4 regions of the Oceanisphaera sp. IT1-181 genome follow, and region 3 is predicted to be linked to each of the others. Evidence: predicted binding sites of a transcription regulator. Region 3 holds the regulator's gene; each other region holds the start of a gene.

Evidence for each region. The regulator sigma-54, encoded in region 3, starts transcription at its own class of promoters, with help from an activator protein. The targets are predictions, from matches to a motif close to TGGCACNGTTTTNGCTT.
Region 1: a site for sigma-54 is predicted at 1,223-1,239, ahead of R0134_RS10505 (FlgO family outer membrane protein). Genes of this name have one in related genera too.
Region 2: a site for sigma-54 is predicted at 771-787, ahead of flgA (flagellar basal body P-ring formation chaperone FlgA). Genes of this name have one in related genera too.
Region 4: a site for sigma-54 is predicted at 1,071-1,087, ahead of R0134_RS01660 (superinfection exclusion B family protein). Genes of this name have one in related genera too.

Annotation. Positions count from the first base shown of each region.
Region 1 covers NZ_CP136856.1:2,359,775-2,361,977, forward strand. The annotation lists gene R0134_RS10500 (LPP20 family lipoprotein) at 1-212, opposite strand, end outside; gene R0134_RS10505 (FlgO family outer membrane protein) at 202-951, opposite strand; gene R0134_RS10510 (flagellar assembly protein T N-terminal domain-containing protein) at 1,296-2,203, shown strand, end outside.
Region 2 covers NZ_CP136856.1:2,350,559-2,352,761, reverse strand. The annotation lists gene R0134_RS10465 (chemotaxis protein CheV) at 1-730, opposite strand, end outside; gene flgA (flagellar basal body P-ring formation chaperone FlgA) at 940-1,695, shown strand; gene flgM (flagellar biosynthesis anti-sigma factor FlgM) at 1,766-2,086, shown strand; gene R0134_RS10450 (flagellar protein FlgN) at 2,088-2,203, shown strand, end outside.
Region 3 covers NZ_CP136856.1:3,042,537-3,044,739, reverse strand. The annotation lists gene ptsN (PTS IIA-like nitrogen regulatory protein PtsN) at 1-171, opposite strand, end outside; gene hpf (ribosome hibernation promoting factor) at 174-461, opposite strand; gene R0134_RS13510 (RNA polymerase factor sigma-54) at 485-1,918, opposite strand; gene lptB (LPS export ABC transporter ATP-binding protein) at 2,134-2,203, opposite strand, start outside.
Region 4 covers NZ_CP136856.1:355,122-357,324, reverse strand. The annotation lists gene R0134_RS01670 (TetR/AcrR family transcriptional regulator) at 1-179, opposite strand, end outside; gene R0134_RS01665 (GlcG/HbpS family heme-binding protein) at 422-853, opposite strand; gene R0134_RS01660 (superinfection exclusion B family protein) at 1,160-1,735, shown strand; gene R0134_RS01655 (methylglyoxal synthase) at 1,844-2,203, opposite strand, start outside.

The sequences.
Region 1 (2,203 bases), 680 kb from region 3:
TGCTCGGTTAGCTCTCGATAGGCATCTAACTTAGAGGCACGCATGGCATGTAACAGTTTTTGCTGGGGATCCACCGGCTGCTGCAAACTAATGGGCGCATAGCCCACCGCATAGATATGATTTTTAGCCGCTTTAGGGCCGCCCTGTTGAGTGCTGCAGGCCATTAAGGGCCATAGCATTAAGCACATTAATAACCCGCGCTTACTTAGCATAACGGCTCCTATATTCAGGCGTAATTACTTGCACTCTGGGCTCCGGGCCTTGGGCTTTAAGCATGCTGGCGACTAGATATTCAGGAATAAACTGTTGGGCGCTGGCAACCAAGCTATTATCGGCCATCGACACCAAACGTGCGTTCACTAACCGCCCGCCGGTGGTTTCACTCACAGTGCCGTGTACCAAATACTGCGCATTGATGCGGCCACTTAGCTGGCGATAATCACGACTGGTAGTAATGTCGCCTTCTGGCGTAATACGGATAAAAGGCAAGGTTTTAAAGTCCACTACCCGCAAGCCATATTGATTGAGTTGAAACATCATGGTTTCAGACAACAAACGGCTAAAGTCATCTTGGCTGTTATAATCTTGCTGATCCACAAAGCCGCTCACGGCAATGCCCGACTGAGTATTCAACTTGTGCGCACTGGACACCAAACGATAAGCCAAAGCCGACATATGCTGTTGCAGCTGGGTTTGCCCGCCCACCAAAGACGGCCCCGCCTGCGGTAAATAAGCACTGCGGGTGCCTGCACTCATGCGCATCGGCACTCCATCTTGGCTGTGGCGCGGCGACACCTCTGGCTGCACTAAAGGCCCCAGAGGCTTGCGATTAATATAGTGGGATGCATGATCGTGGGGCAGATAATGATTATTAGCATCAAACTGCTGCTCTCCTGAGGAAGTACAGGCCGTTAGCCCCAGTACCACCAGCAGAAAAAGAGGTTTACTCATCATGACTCCCATTAAATAAATGACACTTGTCGACTGGTTAAGCTATCGGCCAAGCGACGGCAAACTTTACGGTTAAGGCTGTTCGCTCACTCACCAACAGGCTGCAAACAAAAGCGATTAATCTAAAACAAGACAAGCGGCAAAAAACTGCCGTTATTACCGCGGCGTCTATATCGAGCGGCTAGATATACCCATAAACCCTAACCAAAACCAGTGTTAAAACGTCATTAACAGCTAAGCCGCCTTTTACTGTACTTATTAGGCAAGGTTTTTGCATAATCCTTGCCAACAATTGATCACCGCGCCAACTTAATGCTGGCCTCGGTGTTACTCAGGATGCGACCGTGTCAATAAAAGCCCTTTTGCCCTCATTGTGTTTGCTGTTGCCGCTGGCACTGCCGTTTGCGGCCAATGCCGATTGGTATCAAGCGGAAGGCTCGGCATTGCTGAGCCAAGGTGCAGAAACCGCGCGCCAACAAGCGCTCGAGCAAGCGCTTACCGATGCCCTATTGCAAGCCGGCGCGTCCATTACTACGGTGCAATCGGTCACTAACGGCGCGCTCTCTGGCCAGCAACTCGACATTGCCGCCCAAGGCGAGCTAATGGACTATGTGATCCTAAACGAGCGCAGTGCTCAAGGCCGCTTATGGCTAACCGTGCGGGCCGACATTTGGCCCAACCCGCAACAAGTGCAAGCCAAGTGTGCCAGTCGTTATCGTCCGGGTATTAGCCTCACTAGCTTTGCGATTCAGCATCCGGATCAAGGTCGATTTGGCCAAATTTATGAATTAGGCAACGCCACCGCCGCCCGTTTGGCTCAGCACCTAACGCCGAACGTCAATTTGATGACGCAACTGCCCTATCAAATTACTACCGATACCCAACTGCCCCGCAGCCAAGGCTTGCGTAAAGGCAGTGACGTATTAGCGCAAAAACAACAATCACGATTACTGCTCAGCGGCGTGCTGAACGACATCAGCATGGAAGACGGTGATTGGGTGCAATGGCGCTTTAAAGAGCAGCCCCGTCAGTTTGTATTGTCCGTCACCTTAGAAGACAGCTTTACCGGCGAGCGATTATTACAACAGCAATACCGCGTAGAAGCGCCTTGGTCCTTTAAAAAGCATGATGTGGTGAATGTGCAGCAACAAAGCTTTTGGCAGTCGACTTATGGCCAAGCCGCCGACCAACTGTTGCAGCGTATTACTCGGGATATCATTAACGCGCAGTCTTGCATGAAGGCCATTGGCCA
Region 2 (2,203 bases), 690 kb from region 3:
TTTCTGGCATTTCTACATCAGAAATCACCATAGACAACTGTTCAAGAATCGGACCAAGGGCTGCTAACTCACGCAATTTATTGAGCGCCAGCTTGCCGTTTTCTACCACTATGCATTCCAGGCCCAGTGTTTCCATGGTTTTTTGAATTTGACGACGGGCAACAGAAGAGTCATCGGCAATTAAAATGGGCTTTTGCTCGGCAGTCATTAAATGAGAGACTTCATCAACCAATTCTTGTTTAACTATAACGTTGCGCGGCGCAATTTCATCGAGAATTTTTTCTACGTCTAATATCTCTACTAGCTCACCGTCAATTTCAGTAACGGCAGTCATATAATTAGAGCGGCCTGTTCCTATAGGCGGCGGTAAAATAGCTTCCCAATTCATATTCACAATACGGTCTACCGAGCCTACTAAAAAACCCTGCACCGAACGGTTATATTCAGAAATAATCACAAAGCTATTCTCAGTCTGCTCAACAGGTTGCCCGCCCATGGCTTTACTGATATCAATAATAGAGATGGTTTTACCACGTATATTAGCCACGCCTTTAATAACGGCATTACGCTGCGGCAATACCGTCAGCTTAGGGCACTGCAACACCTCTTTAACCTTGAACACGTTAATGCCAAATCGTTGACGCCCGTTAAGCCTGAACAGTAATAATTCCAACCTGTTCTGACCCACCAGTTGTGTTCTTTGGTTTACCGAGTCGAGTACGCCCGCCATACAGTTTCTCCATTAAGGCCGTGGTATGCTTGTCCGTCCATGGCATGTTTTATGCATTATGCGATAAGTATGCTTATAGGTAGTGCGTATTGATAGCGCTGATTTATGCGAACCGAGCGTTAGCTTAGCACCCGCTAATGACCGACGCCAACAGCGCTCAGCCACTACGTGACATGAGCCACTGCTTTTATATCGGCCAAGAGGAAAGAATGCTTAACAGAATTTTTTTACCCTTAAGCGCAGCCTTGCGCAGTTTGAGCAATTTATCAAACTTGCCCGTCTTTATCCTATTCTTGCTCTCAGCCAATATGGGCCCATTACAGGCGCAAACGCTGGGTGCCAGTAATGTGCATGATGAAATTCGCCGCTACGCCGAAGACTATGTGCGAGATTTAGTGCCCTTGCAGCCGGACGACAAACTAGAAGTGACTGCCGCCAGCATAGATACCCGCATAGCCTTGACCGAATGTTTAGGCCAACTTACCGCCGATATTCGCGGTGCCGGTGATGTGAAGCGCAATACGCACGTATTTTTGCAGTGTCATGAAACTCCCAGCTGGGAAATCTTTGTGCCAGTGCGAGTAAAAGTGCTTAAGCCGGTGGTAACGGCCAGCGACCCGATAACACGTAATACCTTGCTGCAAGCGCAGCATTTGAGCGTGGATTATCAAGATGAAGTGCTATTGCGCGGCGGTGTATTTAGCAACCCGAGTGAGCTTATTGGCTCACGCAGCAAACGAGACTTGCGCGCCGGACAACCGATTTTAAGCAGTCAATTATGCGTGGTATGCAAGGGTGACAGAGTCAGTATTTTGGCGCAAACCGGTGGGCTCAGCATAAAAACCGATGGTTTGGCCAAAGAGGATGGCTCTTTTAATGACACCATTCGCATCAGCAATGTTAACTCGGGCCGAGAAATTAGCGCACAAATTGTGGCCGCCGGTCAGGTGCAGGTTAAGTTGTAAATTCTGCTAAAGTTATCAACAAACAAGCCGATACCCCTTGTACGCAGCAGCAGAATAGGACATTAACATCATGGCTATCGACAAATTACCCGTAGGGATCAGCACCAGTACGCCGCTGACCAACAACAAATATAAGCAAAGCGTGGCCACAGATGCCGCGCCAAGCAACACGCCCAATACGGTGGCGCCTAAGCAAGACTCAGTCACGCTAACGCCGCAGGCTCAGCGCTTGAGTCAAGTGCAGCACTCGCTGGCTAACACGCCGGCACCGGATAATAGCGCCCGCTTAGAGGCACTGAAAAAAGCCATCAACGAAGGCAGCTACCAAGTAGACAGTGACCGACTGGCCGCCAATATCTCACGTTTTGAGCAAGACTTAGAAGGCCTCTAATATGTCGCTTGCTGCGCTGCTAGTTCAACAAAAATCCCAACTCGAGCAACTGTTAACCATTACCCAACAGGAGCTTGAGTTGATCGTGCACCGCAAAGCGCTGGAGCTGCCGCCATT
Region 3 (2,203 bases):
ACCCGTACTGCCCATTTTTTCCCGTGCCAAAAGGCAGTCAAACAATTGTTGACTGCTGATGTTGAGGTGTTGGGCTGCGAGTTCACTGATAATTTCCAGCGCCCGTTTTTTGCTTGTGCAGGGGATGGCACTACGCGTGCAATCTCTGCTTAATATATCGGCGACTTCCATAGTTATTTTTGCTTTAGCTTCTCTTTGTGTTTAATAACTTGGCGATCGAGTTTGTCAAACAAACCGTCGATGGCAGCGTACATGTCATCTTGCTGACAAGTGGCAAAAATTTCACCTCCACTCAGATTAATTTTGGCTTCGGCAATTTGCTGCAGTTTTTCCAACGTCAGTACCACGTGCACTATGGTGATATTATCGAAATGACGTTCCAGCTTGGCGAATTTGCTGTGCACATAGTCACGTAATGAGTCTGTGATATTTACATGGTGGCCAGTCAGATTTATTTGCATAAAGTCTTCCTTATTGGTTCACCTTACAACAGGCGTTTGCGCTGATTGGAAGGGGGGATGGCCAACGACTCACGATACTTGGCTATGGTCCGTCTGGCCACCTGTATCCCCTGTTCGGCTAATAATTGCGCGATTTTACTGTCGCTCAATGGCTTAACCGGATTTTCTGCCCCGACTAATTTCTTAATAAAGGCACGAATCGCCGTAGAAGAGCATTCTCCGCCACTTTCGGTGGCCACATGGCTAGAGAAAAAATATTTTAACTCAAACACACCCTTGGGCGAATGCAGAAATTTTTGAGTAGTGACGCGGGAAATAGTCGATTCGTGCATCTCAACCACTTCCGCTACCTGATTGAGCACCATGGGTTTCATGGCCTCGGCTCCGTACTCAAAGAATGCCTGTTGTTGGTCGACAATACAATTAGCAACCTTGAGCAAGGTCTCATTTCTGCTTTCTAAACTTTTGATAAACCACTTAGCATCTTGGGTATGTTGGCGAATAAACTGGCCATCGCTGCCTTGCTTGCTCTGCCCCATGGCCGCATAGGTTTGATTTAACCGCACCTTGGGCAGCGCCTCCATATTAAGCTCAGCTTTCCACACCCCTTGCTGCTTGGTGACCACTACATCGGGAATGACATACTCAGAGTTGTGTTGCAGCAAGTTATTGCCAGGGCGAGGTTCAAGTTGCTGAATTAAGGCCAATACATCTCTGAGCTCATCTTCTTTAAGCTTGGTCAGGCGCTGCAGGGTGCGATAGTCGCGATTACCGAGCAAGTCCATGTGCTGCTCAATCAGCAGCTGTGCTTCAGTTAACCAAGGCGTTGCGGCGGGCAGGGCTTCCAGCTGAATACGCAAACACTCTTGTACGCTGCGTGCCGCCACGCCTAACGGATCAAAGTGCTGAATACGTTTCAGTACCGCCTCTATTTCGTCCGCTTCTATATGCTGCTCGCCACCGCTCACAGAGGCCAAAATGCCGTCTATATCTAAACTTAAATAACCGGCCTCATCGATGGCATCGATAATGGCCAAGGCGATGGCTTGGTCGGTTTCGCTAAAGGGCGTGAGCTGCATCTGCCACAGCAGATAATCTTGCAGCGTCTCGGTGGTTTCGCCTTGATAGACGGTGTCTTCCACGCCAGCGGGCAAGCCGCCGGTGCCACTGGTACCCGCCGAGGCGGTATAAATATCATCCCACTGAGTGTCCATGGGCATCTCGTCAGACAAGGTATGCTGTTCCATGGCTTTGTCGGTGGCCAGTTGCTCGTCTGGGCTGCTGGGCAGCGGATCGAGTTCAGCGTCGTCATACTCGTGCTCTTCGGCTTCTTCTTGCTCGAGCAGGGGATTATTTTCTAGCGCCAATTGAATTTCTTGCTGCAGCTCCAGCGTCGACAGCTGCAAGAGGCGAATGGCCTGTTGCAGCTGCGGCGTCATGGTCAGCTGCTGGCCCATACGTAATTGAAGCGTTGGCTTTAACAAAGAAAAATTCCTCCCAAAAGTCCTTCCATATCCATCAAAAGTCCTTTTATCTCAAGCGCACAGGAGGTTAGCTGCATCGCTATGATAGCGATTCACCTACAGGCGGAATAACCTTATCCTTAAAAACCATAGGTTTAATAAGTACAGGCTTAATAACCACAGACTTACATAACTTTAAAGCTTAATAACTACAGGCTGAATTGCTCACCCAAATAGACTTTCTTCACCTGCTCATTGGCCAGGATCTCGGCGGGGGTG
Region 4 (2,203 bases), 880 kb from region 3:
TCTAGTACGGCGCGATAGAGCTTCTCTTTACTGCCAAAGTAATAATAAATATTAGGCTTAGGTAATTGGGCCAGCTCGGCAATCACGGCGGTTTTGGTTGCTGCATAGCCATGTTCAGCAAATACGCGGCTCGCGGCTCGTATAATAATTTCTTCGTTTTTGGCTCTGATCCGAGACATAGTGTCGTTGAACTCCCTATCATTCCGTCGGTATCTTAGCTAACCCTACCCGAATTTCGGCTGAATTTAATCAAAAAAAAGCGCCCTATAAAATGGGCGCTCAGTAGGAGTAACATTAATATTTTGCAAAATTATTCTGCAATCAACATTACTCTGCTACTAATACATCAGATTAGCTGGTTACGACTATACACATTTAAGCTACCTTGCCGCCATGCTTATACCCGTGAATTTATGCAGTCTTATTTACAATCAGCAATTAGCTCAGCCAGTTCTACACCGGCTACGGCGCACAGCTCGTCTACATCAGGTGTATCGCCACTGATGCCCACGGCACCAATAATTTTATTCTGTGCATCACGGATTAATACGCCACCCGCTGCTGGAATAATATGGCCTTGAGCCATCACGTTTACCGCGGCGACAAAAGCAGGACGGGCTTCGGCTACTTCAGCCAAACCACGAGAGCTACGACCTAAGGCCACGGCACCCCACGCTTTACCTTTGGCAATGTCTGGGCGCAATAAACTGGCACCCTCTTGACGCTGCAGCGACACCAAATAACCGGCGCTGTCTAATACAGCAACTGTCATTGGTGCAGCAGAAATTTCTAACGCACGCTGTAAAGCACCACGGGTAATGGTCAACGCTTGTTCAAGTGTTACTGAGCTCATTTTCTCGGACTCCCTGTCGATATTCTAATAGTCGAATCTAGTGATAAAAATTAATTGAGCACTAATAAAACATAAAACACGCCAAATGTTAAGATCTTTTATATGATCTTTACGTTAAGGTAACTTAACGCCTCGCTTATTTAGCCATTATTCATTCAGTCTTAAGCTTACCGATCTTTCTCTGTTTATGGGTTAAAAGACGTTAACATGGTGCTAATGGCATATATATTGCTTTATGCCGTGAGGCTCGGCAGTTTTCTTAGCTCGCAAGTCAGTGCTGACGCCCGCCCTTTTACGGAGAAAAATATGTGGGATTTACGACAAATATCGTCCTTTAATCGCTTTATGTGCTGGTTGCTGTTGAGCAGTACCTTAATCAGCTTGCTGCCTAACACGCTATTTTCCGGCGCCTTTGGCCTGTGGCTGCATGATTATCGCCTGCTATTTATATTAGGTATGGTGGGGGCTGGATCCTACTTTTTATCCCATACGGCCATCATAGGATTTCAGTATGTGTTTTATCGTAAGCAGCGTGTGATGCAACAACGGCTCTTGAAAGAGTTATTGGATTATTTGGATGCCAATGAAAAAGCCGTATTGCGTGAGTTTGTTATCCAGCGCAAAAGCGTCATTAAATTGCCAGTGACTGAGCCTGCCGTCAAAAATTTGTTAGAGCAAGGCATCCTCAGCTACGCGTTCGGCGAGCCCGGCGAAGCTGGCCTAAATGCCATTAAGCCGTTAATGATCGCCATTGCCGCCCGCCCGCTGCTGACTTTTAAGGTGTTAGGGCTAAATCCGGCCAATATGACCGAAGAGCAAAAGAGCTTAATCATGAGTGACAGACCCAAGTACGCTTACAAGCAGTTAGATAGGCATGGCTAAGGCTGAAAACAACGCTCTACGCCGTACGCGATACGTCAAAACATTCTGAACCAGCCGGAGACCAACGTAGGGCGTACAGCGTAAGGCGTTTTTACCGCTATCTCTTAGCTATTCCTTCGTTCTTTCTGCTAAGTAACCTTCGTAATCCGGTATACAAATACTAAAATCCTGACTCATTTGCATGCTGTCCATCAGCATATCCGCGGTCGACACATTGGTGGCGACGGGAATATTCCACACCGTGGCTAAGCGCAACAAGGCCTTCACATCGGGGTCGTGAGGGACCGCATTCAGCGGATCCCAGAAGAAAATCAACACATCGATTTTGCCCTCGGCAATCAGCGCACCCAGCTGTTGGTCTCCGCCCATGGGGCCAGACATCAAACAACGAACCGGCAAGCCAATCTGGCGGCTCAGCATGCTGCCGGTAGTGCCTGTAGCATAGAGATGATGCAACTTGAGAGCTTC